2 linked regions of the Psychroserpens ponticola genome follow. The protein of the gene in region 1 interacts with the protein of each later gene in a pairwise test. Links are inferred from orthologs where the notes say so. Each region holds a gene or a part of one and is shown on either strand. Other genes may lie near its edges.

Region 1 (7,931 bases):
CATTGTATTCTGATCGAGTTATTAGTGACTTGAAAGGATTCTAAATTAATAAAGCCTAGATACATTTTGTATATCTAGGCTTTATTGTTTGTAAATGTTAAGATAATTTACAGTTATTAATTTTTTGTGCTTTTGCGAACCAATGAATTAGAACCTGAGCTAGAACTATTAGTACTAGATCTTTTTACAGTAGATGTTGAATTGCTTCTTGAATTTGATTGCGTTGAAGAATTGTTGCTACTAATATAGGATTTTGATAATAAAGAAAGATTACTTGTTTTAACTGCTTTTGATCTAGGTCTAGATCTTGGTAAATCACTAGTTGCACGCTTGGTAATTGAAGCATATTTTGGACTAGTTTTTATTCTATTAAGAACTACTTGTTGATATGCAGAATGTCTTTTCTTCCTTATAGGGTTTAAAAATATCATCGTATTTCTCCAAGAATTTTCACCTCTATAATCATATAAACTATTTTCAGGTTCTCCATCCCAACCCCAATAATTCCATATTGGACCATTCCATGAATTGCTGACAGATCTCCAGTTTTTTTGATTCCAAGGAGTGTTCCAGCCTTTGTTAATCCAACCCCAAGATTGAAGTTGCTTTGAAGTCCAAGACCAATTGGTTCTTCCAAGATTATTTATTGCAAAATCTGAATAGATGTTTAAACCAATATTATCAATGGTAACATTGTTAAATCTATTCCCACGGCCTGTGTATTGATACTGTCCAAAAAGGGTGGTTCTGCTAAAGTATTTTGCAGTGTAGGTATTTAAGTCTGTAAAATATAATTCATCATAATTAAATGAGGTCTCATAGTCCTTTGCTTTATCATTAAAGTAGTTTTTATAATCATTCCCTAGTTCATTATCAGTTATTACATAGTTTGAGTTGAAATCTCTTGTGGAACTGCATGATGCTAAAATAAGGCTTAGGCCAAGTACAATAAAAAATTGAGGTTTTGTTTTTAAGTAGTTTTTTAATTCCATATCCTTTGCTTTTTATTATTAAACATTATAAAAATTAATTAGTTTTGTTAAACTAATTTCTGATTTAAAAATCACAATTTTTGTGCCAAAAAAATAAAAATGAGTAAAAATCTTACAAGTAGAGCAGAAGACTATTCAAAATGGTATAATGAATTGGTTGTAAAGGCCGATTTAGCAGAGAACTCTGCCGTACGAGGTTGTATGGTTATCAAGCCTTATGGCTATGCTATATGGGAAAAAATGCAAGCTGAGCTTGATCGAATGTTTAAAGAAACGGGGCATCAAAATGCGTATTTTCCTCTTTTTGTTCCTAAAAGTTTATTTGAAGCTGAAGAGAAAAATGCTGAAGGTTTTGCTAAAGAATGTGCAGTGGTTACACATTATAGATTACAAAATGACCCTGATAATGAGGGAAAATTGCGCGTAGATCCGGAAGCTAAATTAGAAGAAGAGTTAGTTGTTAGACCTACAAGTGAAGCAATTATATGGAATACTTATAAAGGTTGGATTCAAAGTTATAGGGATTTGCCTATTCTAATAAACCAATGGGCAAATGTTGTCAGATGGGAAATGAGAACACGTTTGTTTTTGCGTACTGCTGAATTTTTATGGCAAGAAGGTCATACAGCGCATGCAACTAAAAAGGAAGCTCTTGTAGAAGCAGAATTGATGAATAACGTTTATGCGGATTTTGCAGAAAATTTTATGGCTATTCCAGTTATTAAAGGCGTGAAAACGGAAAGTGAGCGTTTTGCAGGTGCTTTAGAAACGTATTGTATTGAAGCTTTAATGCAAGATGGTAAGGCGCTTCAAGCAGGTACATCACATTTTTTAGGTCAAAATTTTGCAAAGGCTTTTGATGTTAAATTCACTAATAATGAAGGAAAACTTGATTATGTTTGGGCTACATCTTGGGGAGTTTCAACACGTTTAATGGGAGCTTTAATAATGACGCATAGTGATGATAAAGGTTTGGTTTTGCCACCAAATTTAGCGCCTTCACAAGTGGTTATTGTTCCAATTTATAAGACTAACGAGCAATTAGAAATTATTACAGAAAAAGCTAATAGTATCATTGCAGACTTGAAAGTAAAAGGTGTTTCTTGCAAGTTTGATAGTAGAACAACTCACAGACCAGGTGCAAAGTTTGCTCAACATGAGCTTCAAGGTGTCCCTTTGAGGATTGCTATTGGGCCTAAAGATTTAGAAAACGGAACTATTGAATTGGCAAGACGTGATACTTTGACAAAGGAAATTGTTAATATGCCTGATTTAATTTCCAAAATTGACAGTTTATTAAAAACGATTCAAGAGGAATTATTCACTAAAGCGCTAAATTTTAGAGATGCACATATTACTGAAGTTGATGATTTTGAAACCTTTAAAAAGGTTTTAGTAACAAAAACTGGCTTCATATCTGCGCATTGGGATGGAACGACTGAAACTGAACTCAAGATTAAAGAATTAACAAAAGCTACAATAAGATGTATTCCTTCTGATGCGAAAAATGAAGAGGGAAAGTGCGTTTTTACTGGAGATTCTTCAAGTCGTAGAGTCTTGTTTGCTAAAGCATATTAATTTTTTTTCAAAAAAGTTTAGCTAGGTGTTGCAACATTTAAAAATAGTTGTATTTTTGCATCCGCAATGAATAATTGCACGTTCATTTGAAATGTAAGTTTATCGTCTAATAAATTATAAATTTACTATTGAATTTAAATCAAATGGCCCGTTCGTCTATCGGCTAGGACGCATGGTTTTCATCCATGTAAGAGGGGTTCGATTCCCCTACGGGCTACAATTTTTAATAAGAAAATAATACAATGGCAAATCATAAGTCAGCTTTAAAGAGAATAAGAAGTAACGAAGCAAAACGTTTAACTAATAGATATCAGCATAAAACGACTCGTAATGCTATCAAAAAATTACGTGAAATGGAAAAAGCTAAAGATGCTAATGCATTTTTACCTTCTGTTATTTCTATGGTTGATAAATTAGCTAAGAAAAATGTTATTCATAATAACAAAGCTGCTAATTTAAAGTCTAGCTTAGTGAAGCATGTTGCTACATTAAAGTAGGTTTTTCCTTAAGATTTTGAAAAAGCTTCTCCAATGAGAAGCTTTTTTTGTTTTTAAAACTTAACTTTAAAACGTATTGCAAAGTAAAAAGCCTTGATAATTAAATCAAGGCTTTTACAATATATTAATATGTTTTAAAATTTATCCGTTCATAGATACTAAAAATTCTTCATTGTTTCTAGTCTGTTTGAAACGATCATTAATGAATTCCATAGCTTCTACAGGATTCATATCTGCTAAGTATTTACGCATCACCCACATTCTTTGTATTGTAGTAGGATCTAATAAGATATCGTCACGCCTTGTACTAGAAGATGTTAAATCAATAGCTGGGAAGATTCTACGGTTAGATATTTTACGATCTAATTGTAATTCCATATTACCAGTTCCTTTAAATTCTTCAAAAATAACTTCATCCATTTTAGAACCTGTTTCTGTAAGGGCTGTTGCTATTATAGTTAATGAGCCTCCATTTTCAATATTACGTGCAGCACCAAAGAAACGTTTAGGTTTATGTAATGCATTTGCATCTACACCACCACTTAAGATTTTCCCAGAAGCTGGTTGAACAGTGTTGTATGCTCTTGCTAAACGTGTAATAGAATCTAATAAGATGACAACATCATGACCACATTCTACTAAACGTTTTGCTTTTTCTAATACAATATTTGCAATTTTAACGTGTTCATGTGCTTCTTTGTCGAAAGTTGATGCAATAACTTCACCACGAACATTACGTTGCATATCTGTTACCTCTTCAGGACGTTCATCAATTAATAAGATCATTTGATAAACTTCAGGATGATTAGCAGCAATTGCATTTGCAACATCTTTTAGAAGCATTGTTTTACCAGTTTTGGGTTGTGATACAATCATACCACGTTGTCCTTTTCCAATTGGTGAGAATAAATCCATTATTCTGGTTGAAATCGTGCTTTGCTTTTCAGCAATATTAAACTTTTCCTGAGGAAATAATGGAGTCAAGTGTTCAAAAGCTACTCGATCTCTAACAACTTCAGGTTTTTGTCCGTTTATTTTACTCACCTTTATTAATGGGAAATATTTTTCACCTTCTTTCGGAGGTCTAACATGGCCTAAAACTGTATCACCAGTTTTTAAACCAAACAAGCGAATTTGTGATTGTGATACATAAATGTCATCTGGTGATGATAAATAATTGTAATCTGATGAACGTAAAAATCCATACCCATCTTGCATGATGTCTAGGACACCTTCACTTTCTATAATAGCATCAAATTCAAAATCTGGTTCTCTGTATCGATTACGGTTGTCTTTGTTTCCGTTATTTTTATGAACATTACCATCCTTTTGACGTGGATTTGGTCTATTGCCGTCTTTTTGGCGAGGATTTGGTTTGCTGTCATCCTTTTGACGCGGATTCGGCTTATTGCCATCCTTTTGACGCGGATTCGGCTTATTATCATTACTGCTTTTAGAGCGATTATCGTTACTCTGATTGTTCTTTTGAGTATTTTTATTCTCTTTTTCAGTATTGGAATCAGTATTAGATGGTTTAGCATCTTTTTTAACATCTAATTCCATTTTTTGTTGAGACGTATTTTGTTCAGGTTTTTTCTGAACACGTTGTCTAGGTTTTCTTTCCTGAGCAGGTTTATTTTGTTGTGTAGGTTTTTTTGGTTCCGCTTTTGGAGTATCTTTTATGACTTCTTTTTTAACCACATCAGGATTAGCCGCTTGAAAATCAAGAATTTGATAAACAAGGTCTAATTTTTTTAAACTGCGGTATTTTGGAACATTTAATTTTTGAGCTATTTCCTGAAGTTCAGGAAGCTTTTTTGCTTTTAATTCGGAAATTTCGAACATGTATGTTTAATAATTAAGTTTTATAAACTGAAATTGATTTAATCCTTACTTTTCTAAAAAAAAATGTGTTTATTGGGAAAAATTTGAAAAAAATCTGAAGATTTAATAAACTGTTACACTGTTGGTAACAAATTATATATGCAATAATACAATTTTATTTTTAATAATTTAATACATCTTTTAAAAAGAAACTATTAATTTTGTGCCTCATTAATAAAAAAGAATGATTCAACGCATACAAACTGTATACCTATTATTATCTGCCGCTGTATCAGCTGGTTTAATATTTATATTGCATCTATGGACTAATAGCCAAGATGTTTCTGTATATGTAAAAGATGAATATTTGTATTTAGGTTTGTTTTTAGGATCTGCTTTATTATCTTTAATTTCGATTTTTAGTTTTAAAAATAGAAAGTTTCAATTTGTTTTGGGACGACTCAATATAATATTAAACTTTATTTTATTAGGATTTTTTGTGTATCAATTATTAATGCCACCTGGAGAGAGTAACATCTCAGAGAAAGGTGTTGGGATATTCATACCTATTTTATCTATCGTGTTGTTGGTTTTGGCCAATAAAGCCATAAAAAAGGATGAAGACCTCGTGAAATCTGTAGATAGATTGCGATAAACCCTATTATCTTAATTATTTTAGTGCGTAAACCCAAGGTGAAGATCTTGGGTTTTTTTAGTTTAATAACGTTTAGGAAATTCAATAACTTCTAAGTTATCAATAGAGTTCCTGTCTATTGTAAATCTTAGCATAGTTCTTACTTTATGAAAACCATGTTTGCCTACTGCTCCAGGATTCATATGAATTAAATTATAACGTTTGTCAGGCATCACTTTTAATATGTGTGAATGTCCACTGATAAAAATTCGTGGAGGATTTTCTTTAATAAGATCTCTAGTTCTCAAATTGTATTTTGGAGGATAACCACCAATATGAGTCATCCAAACATCTACACCCTCACACATAAACCGATTGTTTTCAGGGAATTCAAGTCTAGCTTTTGCGTCATCAATATTTCCGTAGACAGCACGTAAGGGTTTTAGTTTTTTAATAGTATCACACACTTTTAAATCACCAATATCTCCAGCATGCCAAACTTCATCAGCTTGTTTGACGTATTTTAATATATCATCGTCGATGTAACTATGTGTGTCAGAAAGTAAAAGGATTTTGGTCATAAATGTCTTCCGCTAAAATGCAGAAATCTTTTAATTATGTTAATCTAAGATGAATACAGTTAAAACTATTTATCTTTGTGCTTTTACAAAAATACAGGTTTACTTGAGATATTTTATCGAATTATCATATAATGGAAAAGCATATCATGGATGGCAAATTCAACCTAATGCTATAACTGTTCAAGAAGTCTTAGAAAATGCGCTTTCTAAAGTGTTACGATCTAATATTTCTGTAATGGGAGCTGGTAGAACTGATGCTGGTGTGCATGCCTCGCAAATGTTTGCCCATTTTGATTTGAATAAATTAATTGAAGATAATTTGGTTTTTAAATTGAATTCTATTTTGCCAAATGATATCGCAATTCACAATATCATTCAAGCTCACGATGAAGCACATACACGTTTTGATGCGTTAAGTAGAACTTATATCTATAAGATTTCGCAAAAAAAAAATGTGTTTAATTTTGATTTTGTGTATGCACTTCAAAATCAATTAAATTTAGCTTCGATGAATGAAGCTTGTGATATTCTATTGAAGTATGAAGATTTTCAATGTTTTTCTAAAGTGCATACAGATGTAAAAACGTATAATTGTAATATAATGTCTGCGCATTGGCAATGTGAAAATGATCAGGTTCTTTTTACAATAAAGGCTGACCGATTTTTAAGAAATATGGTTCGAGCAATTGTTGGCACCATGATAAATATTGGTTTAGGAAAGATGAATGCAGCTGAATTGCATAATATTATTAAATCAAAAGATAGAGGAGAAGCTGGTTTTTCAGTTCCAGCACATGGCTTATATTTGACAAAAATTGAATACCCAAATACGATATATAGTTAGATGGCAGACGATAATAAAAAAGTTTTTGATGTATCGCTATTCAAGCGATTATTACAATATATAAAGCCATACAAGTTGGTGTTTTTTATATCTTTAGTTTGTGTCGTTGGTCTTGCTGTTTTTGGAGTTTTAAGACCTTTAGTGCTACAAAAAGCTATTGATGATCATGTCATATTAAAGGAATACGAAGGTTTTCTCTTTTATATTATTGCTATGCTAGTTTTGCTTGTTCTAGAGGTAACTAGTCAATTATTATTTATTTATTATGCAAGTTGGTTAGGGCAGTCAGTAGTGAAAGATATTAGAATAAAACTTTATGAACATGTTCTTGGATTTAGAATGAAGTATTATGATAAATCTTCAGTTGGTGTGCTTATTACCAGAACAGTCACAGATATGGAACGTATCGCAGATATTTTTGGACAAGGTTTATTCATGATATTTAGTGACTTGCTTAAGATGTTGGTCGTAGCTGGAGGAATGTTCTATTTAAATTGGAAATTAAGTTTAATTGCTTTTGTAACCATGCCAATTGTCTTATTTGCAACGAAAATTTTTCAGAGATATATGAAACGTGCTTTTGAAGAAGTGCGTACAGAAGTATCTAATTTAAATTCATTTGTGCAAGAGCGTGTTACGGGAATGAAAATCCTTCAGTTATTTACGCGTGAAGAAACTGAATACAAAAAGTTTAAAGAAATAAACGAACGTCATAAGAAAGGTTGGTTAAAAACAGTGTGGTATAATTCAGTGTTTTTTCCAATTGCTGATTTATTATCTTCTATAACCTTAGGTGCTATCATTTGGGTTGGTGGATATATGGCTGTTTTTAATACAACAGCGTCAATTGGTGACCTAACAGCTTTCATCATGTTTGTGCCTATGTTATTCAGACCGTTAAACCAAATTGCCAATAAATTTAATACGCTTCAAATGGGAATGGTCGCTGCAGATCGAGTGTTTAAAGTGTTGGATACCAAG
Region 2 (4,783 bases), 2.1 Mb from region 1 along the record:
AGGAGATAGCTTCGTTGTAAAGAAGCAGTGTAAATCATTTGAAGAGGGTACAGATATGGCAGTTTCGTCATTAGAAAGGCAATTAAAAAAGCGAAAAGAAAAATTAAGAGCACATATATGATAAAATTTTTCAAAAAATGTTTTGAATAAATAAATAAATCTTTACATTTGCAGTCCGTTAGAAATAGCGGGCTTTTTTTATAGCCAAAAAGTTATTTAAAAGCCGATGTAGCTCAGCTGGCTAGAGCAGCTGATTTGTAATCAGCAGGTCGTGGGTTCGAGTCCCTCCATCGGCTCTAAAAAGTCTAAAATAGCAGCGGTTAATTTTAGCAAAAGTTCTTTAAAATTGGGGAGATACTCAAGCGGCCAACGAGGGCAGACTGTAAATCTGCTGACTACGTCTTCGCAGGTTCGAATCCTGCTCTCCCCACAAATATTGAAACCTTCAACTTGTAAGATAGTTGTAAATAATGCGAGAGTAGCTCAGTTGGTAGAGCGTCAGCCTTCCAAGCTGAATGTCGCCGGTTCGAACCCGGTCTCTCGCTCTAAGTCAAACTAGATTTAGCTTGGCTTTATCTTGAGTGAGCGTTTTTGGTTTGATGTAATGTCAATCAACACAACCTTAAAGCCGGTGTAGCTCAGGGGTAGAGCGTTTCCTTGGTAAGGAAGAGGTCACGAGTTCAAATCTCGTCATTGGCTCTTTTTTTTGTATAGAATTAAATTGAACACTAATATAAATTAAGATTAAATAAATTAAACATGGCAAAGGCAACTTTCGATCGTTCAAAACCACACCTTAACATTGGTACTATTGGACACGTAGATCACGGTAAAACAACTTTAACTGCTGCTATTACTAAAGTATTAGCTGATGCAGGTTTATCAAATGCATTATCATTTGATCAAATTGATAATGCTCCAGAGGAGAAAGAAAGAGGTATTACAATTAATACATCACACGTTGAATATGCAACAGCAAATCGTCATTACGCTCACGTTGACTGTCCAGGTCACGCCGATTACGTAAAGAACATGGTTACTGGTGCTGCTCAAATGGATGGTGCAATATTAGTTGTAGCTGCTACAGATGGTCCAATGCCTCAAACTCGTGAGCATATCCTTTTAGGACGTCAAGTAGGTATTCCTCGTATCGTTGTATTCATGAATAAAGTGGATATGGTTGATGATGATGAGTTATTAGAATTAGTAGAAATGGAAATTAGAGATTTGTTATCATTCTATGAGTATGATGGTGATAATGGCCCTGTAATTGCTGGTTCAGCTTTAGGAGCACTAAACGGTGAGCAAAAATGGGTTGATACAGTAATGGAATTAATGGAAGCTGTTGATGCTTGGATAGAAGAGCCAGTGCGTGATATGGATAAGCCATTCTTAATGCCAATAGAAGATGTATTCTCTATTACTGGTCGTGGAACTGTTGCTACAGGTCGTATCGAAACAGGAGTTGCTAATACAGGTGATCCAGTTGAGATTATTGGTATGGGTGCAGAGAAATTAAACTCTACTATTACTGGTATTGAAATGTTCCGTCAAATCCTTGATAGAGGAGAGGCTGGAGATAATGCTGGTATTTTATTAAGAGGTATTGAGAAATCTCAAATATCTAGAGGTATGGTAATTACTAAACCTGGTTCAGTGACACCACACTCTAAATTTAAAGCTGAGGTTTATATTTTGAAAAAAGAAGAAGGTGGACGTCACACTCCATTTCATAATAACTATCGTCCACAGTTTTACGTGCGTACAACTGATGTAACTGGTAACATTGCACTTCCTGATGGAGTTGAAATGGTAATGCCTGGAGATAACCTTACTATTACTGTTGAGTTAATTCAACCAATTGCAATGAACGTAGGTTTACGTTTCGCAATTCGTGAGGGAGGTAGAACAGTTGGTGCAGGACAGGTTACTGAGATTTTAGACTAAAATATTTATCATAATAAATATGAGTTAAGGTGTTCGTCAAAGGCGAACGCCTTGATTTATATTTACGGGTTTAGCTCAGTTGGTAGAGCACTGGTCTCCAAAACCAGGTGTCGGGAGTTCGAGTCTCTCAACCCGTGCAAATAGAAAATCAAATGGCAGGAATAATAAATTATATTAAAGAATCTTTTGAAGAATTAAAAAACAATGTGACTTGGACACCTTGGTCTGAAGCGCAAAGTTTAACTATTTTAGTTGCTGTGTTTTCAATAATTTTTTCATTAGCTATTTGGGGAGTTGATACTGTTTTCAGTAAAGTTATCAAGGCTTATTTTGAGTTGATATAACTAAACTAACTATAAAAGCAAAGAATAATGTCTGAGACAAGTGTAAATAAAAAATGGTACGTAGTTAGAGCTGTAAGTGGTCAAGAGAATAAGATTAAGGCTTATATAGAAAATGAAATTTCTAGATTAGGTTTAGAAGATTTTGTTGATCAAGTTTTAGTGCCTACTGAAAAAGTAATTCAAATCCGTAATGGAAAAAAAATAAACAAGGAAAAAGTTTACTTTCCAGGTTATATAATGATTCAGGCAAATTTAAGTGGAGAAATTCCTCATATCATTAAATCTATAACTAACGTTATTGGGTTTTTGGGAGAAACTAAAGGAGGAGATCCTGTTCCATTAAGACAGTCCGAAGTTAATAGAATGTTAGGTAAAGTTGATGAATTAACTGTAGATGCTGACGTAAATGTTGCAATTCCTTTTACTAGAGGGGAAACTGTTAAAGTTATAGATGGTCCATTCAATGGATTTGATGGTACTATCGAAAAGATAAATGAAGAAAAGCGTAAACTTGAAGTGATGGTTAAAATTTTCGGAAGAAAAACACCATTAGAATTAAGTTATATGCAAGTTGAAAAAGTATAATAATTGTTACAATATAGATAGCATGTCTTTTAGCTTCCAAAATGAAAGAGGTGCAAAACTAAAATAAGTAAAATGGCAAAAGAATTAGGTAAAGTAGTTAAATTACAAGTTCGGGGAGGTGCAGCGAATCCGTCGCCACCGGTTGGACCCGCTTTAGGTGCTGCTGGAGTTAATATCATGGAATTTTGTAAGCAATTCAACGCTAGAACTCAGGACAAACCTGGTAAAGTTCTTCCAGTTGTTATTTCTGTTTATAAAGATAAGTCTTTTGATTTCGTGATCAAAACACCTCCTGCGGCAGTGCAATTATTAGAAGCGGCCAAAGTAAAAAAAGGATCTGGAGAACCGAACAGAAAGAAAGTAGCAAAAGTTACTTGGGATCAAGTTAAAGCAATCGCAGAAGATAAGATGGTAGATTTAAATGCCTTTAAAATCGAATCTGCTATGAAAATGGTTGCTGGTACTGCAAGATCAATGGGAATCACAGTTAAAGGTGGTGAAGCACCTAACTAAAAATTTTTGAAATGGCAAGAATAACAAAAAATAGAAAAGAATCTGAATCTAAAGTAGATAAGAATAAATTATATTCTATCGAAGAAGCTTCGGCATTATTAAAGGAAATCACTTATACAAAATTTGATGCTTCAGTTGATTTAGCAATTAGATTAGGTGTAGATCCTCGTAAAGCAAACCAAATGGTGAGAGGTGTCGTATCTCTTCCACATGGAACAGGTAAAGACATGAAAGTTTTAGCATTAGTAACTCCTGATAAAGAGGAAGAAGCTAAAGCTGCTGGAGCTGACTATGTAGGACTTGATGAATACCTGGAAAAAATTAAAGGTGGTTGGACAGATGTTGACGTTATCGTTACTATGCCAGCTATCATGGGTAAATTAGGTCCTTTAGGTAGAGTATTAGGTCCAAGAGGTTTAATGCCAAATCCAAAAACAGGAACAGTTACTATGGATGTTGCTAAAGCAGTGGCTGAAGTAAAAGCTGGTAAAATAGATTTTAAAGTTGATAAAACAGGAATTGTACACGCTCCTATAGGTAAAGCATCTTTTAGTGCTGATAAATTACAGGACAATGCAATGGAATTGTTAACCACTTTAAATAAGTTGAAACCTACCTCGTCGAAAGGTGTATACATGAAGAGTATCTTTATGTCTAGTACAATGAGTCCGAGTATTGCAATTGATGTTAAATTCGCATAAGTAGTTAAATCTTTATTATTATGACAAGAGAAGAAAAATCACAAGTAATTGAAGAGTTAACTGCTCAATTAGCAGATAATGCAAATATATATCTAGCTGATATATCAGGATTAAATGCAGGTAACACTTCAGATCTACGTCGTGCTTGTTTTAAAGCAAACGTACAATTAAGCGTAGTAAAAAACACATTATTAACTAAAGCTATGGAAGCTTCTGAAAGAGATTTTGGAGAACTTCCAACAGTTTTAAAAGGTAATACCTCAGTAATGTACTCTGAAACTGGAAACGCTCCAGCCAAAGTAATTAAAAATTTCCGTAAAAAATCTGAAAAGCCTTTGCTTAAAGGAGCTTTTATTGAAGAAGCAGTTTACCTTGGAGATGATCAATTAGACATGTTAGTAGATATCAAGTCTAAAGAAGAATTGATTGGAGAGATTGTTGGATTATTACAATCACCAGCTAAAAATGTTATTTCAGCACTTAAATCAGGTGGTGGAACAATCGCAGGTATTATTAAAACATTATCCGAAAAAGAAGGATAATCAACTAAGTACGCACTTAAACAAATTATATTTTATTAAAATTATTAAAAACGGTAGAAAATGGCAGATTTAAAAGATTTCGCAGAACAATTAGTTAATTTAACAGTAAAAGAAGTTAATGAATTAGCTACAATATTAAAAGACGAATATG

What was found.
Region 2: the proteins of rho (region 1) and nusG interact in binary tests that used the Escherichia coli proteins (3 or more experiments, as listed by UniProt). The link is inferred for Psychroserpens ponticola from one-to-one orthologs.

The regions. Positions count from the first base shown.
Region 1 is NZ_CP116221.1:653,813-661,743, forward strand. The notes cover bases 2,561-5,556. They hold rho (transcription termination factor Rho), read right to left. Parts: upstream 4,913-5,556; coding sequence 3,209-4,912; downstream 2,561-3,208. Other genes in these bases: proS (proline--tRNA ligase), read left to right, coding at 2,561-2,570; rpsT (30S ribosomal protein S20), read left to right, coding at 2,813-3,067; MUN68_RS02840 (DUF4293 domain-containing protein), read left to right, coding at 5,136-5,546. In the rest of the region: MUN68_RS02815 (hypothetical protein), read right to left, coding at 117-992; more of proS, read left to right, coding at 1,092-2,560; MUN68_RS02845 (metallophosphoesterase family protein), read right to left, coding at 5,609-6,106; tRNA pseudouridine(38-40) synthase TruA, read left to right, coding at 6,210-6,950; MUN68_RS02855 (ABC transporter ATP-binding protein), read left to right, coding at 6,951-7,931. UniProt on the Escherichia coli protein: Facilitates transcription termination by a mechanism that involves Rho binding to the nascent RNA, activation of Rho's RNA-dependent ATPase activity, and release of the mRNA from the DNA template.
Region 2 is NZ_CP116221.1:2,713,101-2,717,883, reverse strand. What follows is about bases 1,380-4,097. They hold nusG (transcription termination/antitermination protein NusG), read left to right. Parts: upstream 1,380-2,318; coding sequence 2,319-2,876; downstream 2,877-4,097. Other genes in these bases: rplA (50S ribosomal protein L1), read left to right, coding at 3,401-4,090; rplK (50S ribosomal protein L11), read left to right, coding at 2,949-3,389; secE (preprotein translocase subunit SecE), read left to right, coding at 2,100-2,291; tuf (elongation factor Tu), read left to right, coding at 1,380-1,947. Outside these bases: hpf (ribosome hibernation-promoting factor, HPF/YfiA family), read left to right, coding at 1-121; more of tuf, read left to right, coding at 760-1,379; rplJ (50S ribosomal protein L10), read left to right, coding at 4,111-4,632; rplL (50S ribosomal protein L7/L12), read left to right, coding at 4,693-4,783. UniProt on the Escherichia coli protein: Part of the processive rRNA transcription and antitermination complex (rrnTAC). The complex forms an RNA-chaperone ring around the RNA exit tunnel of RNA polymerase (RNAP).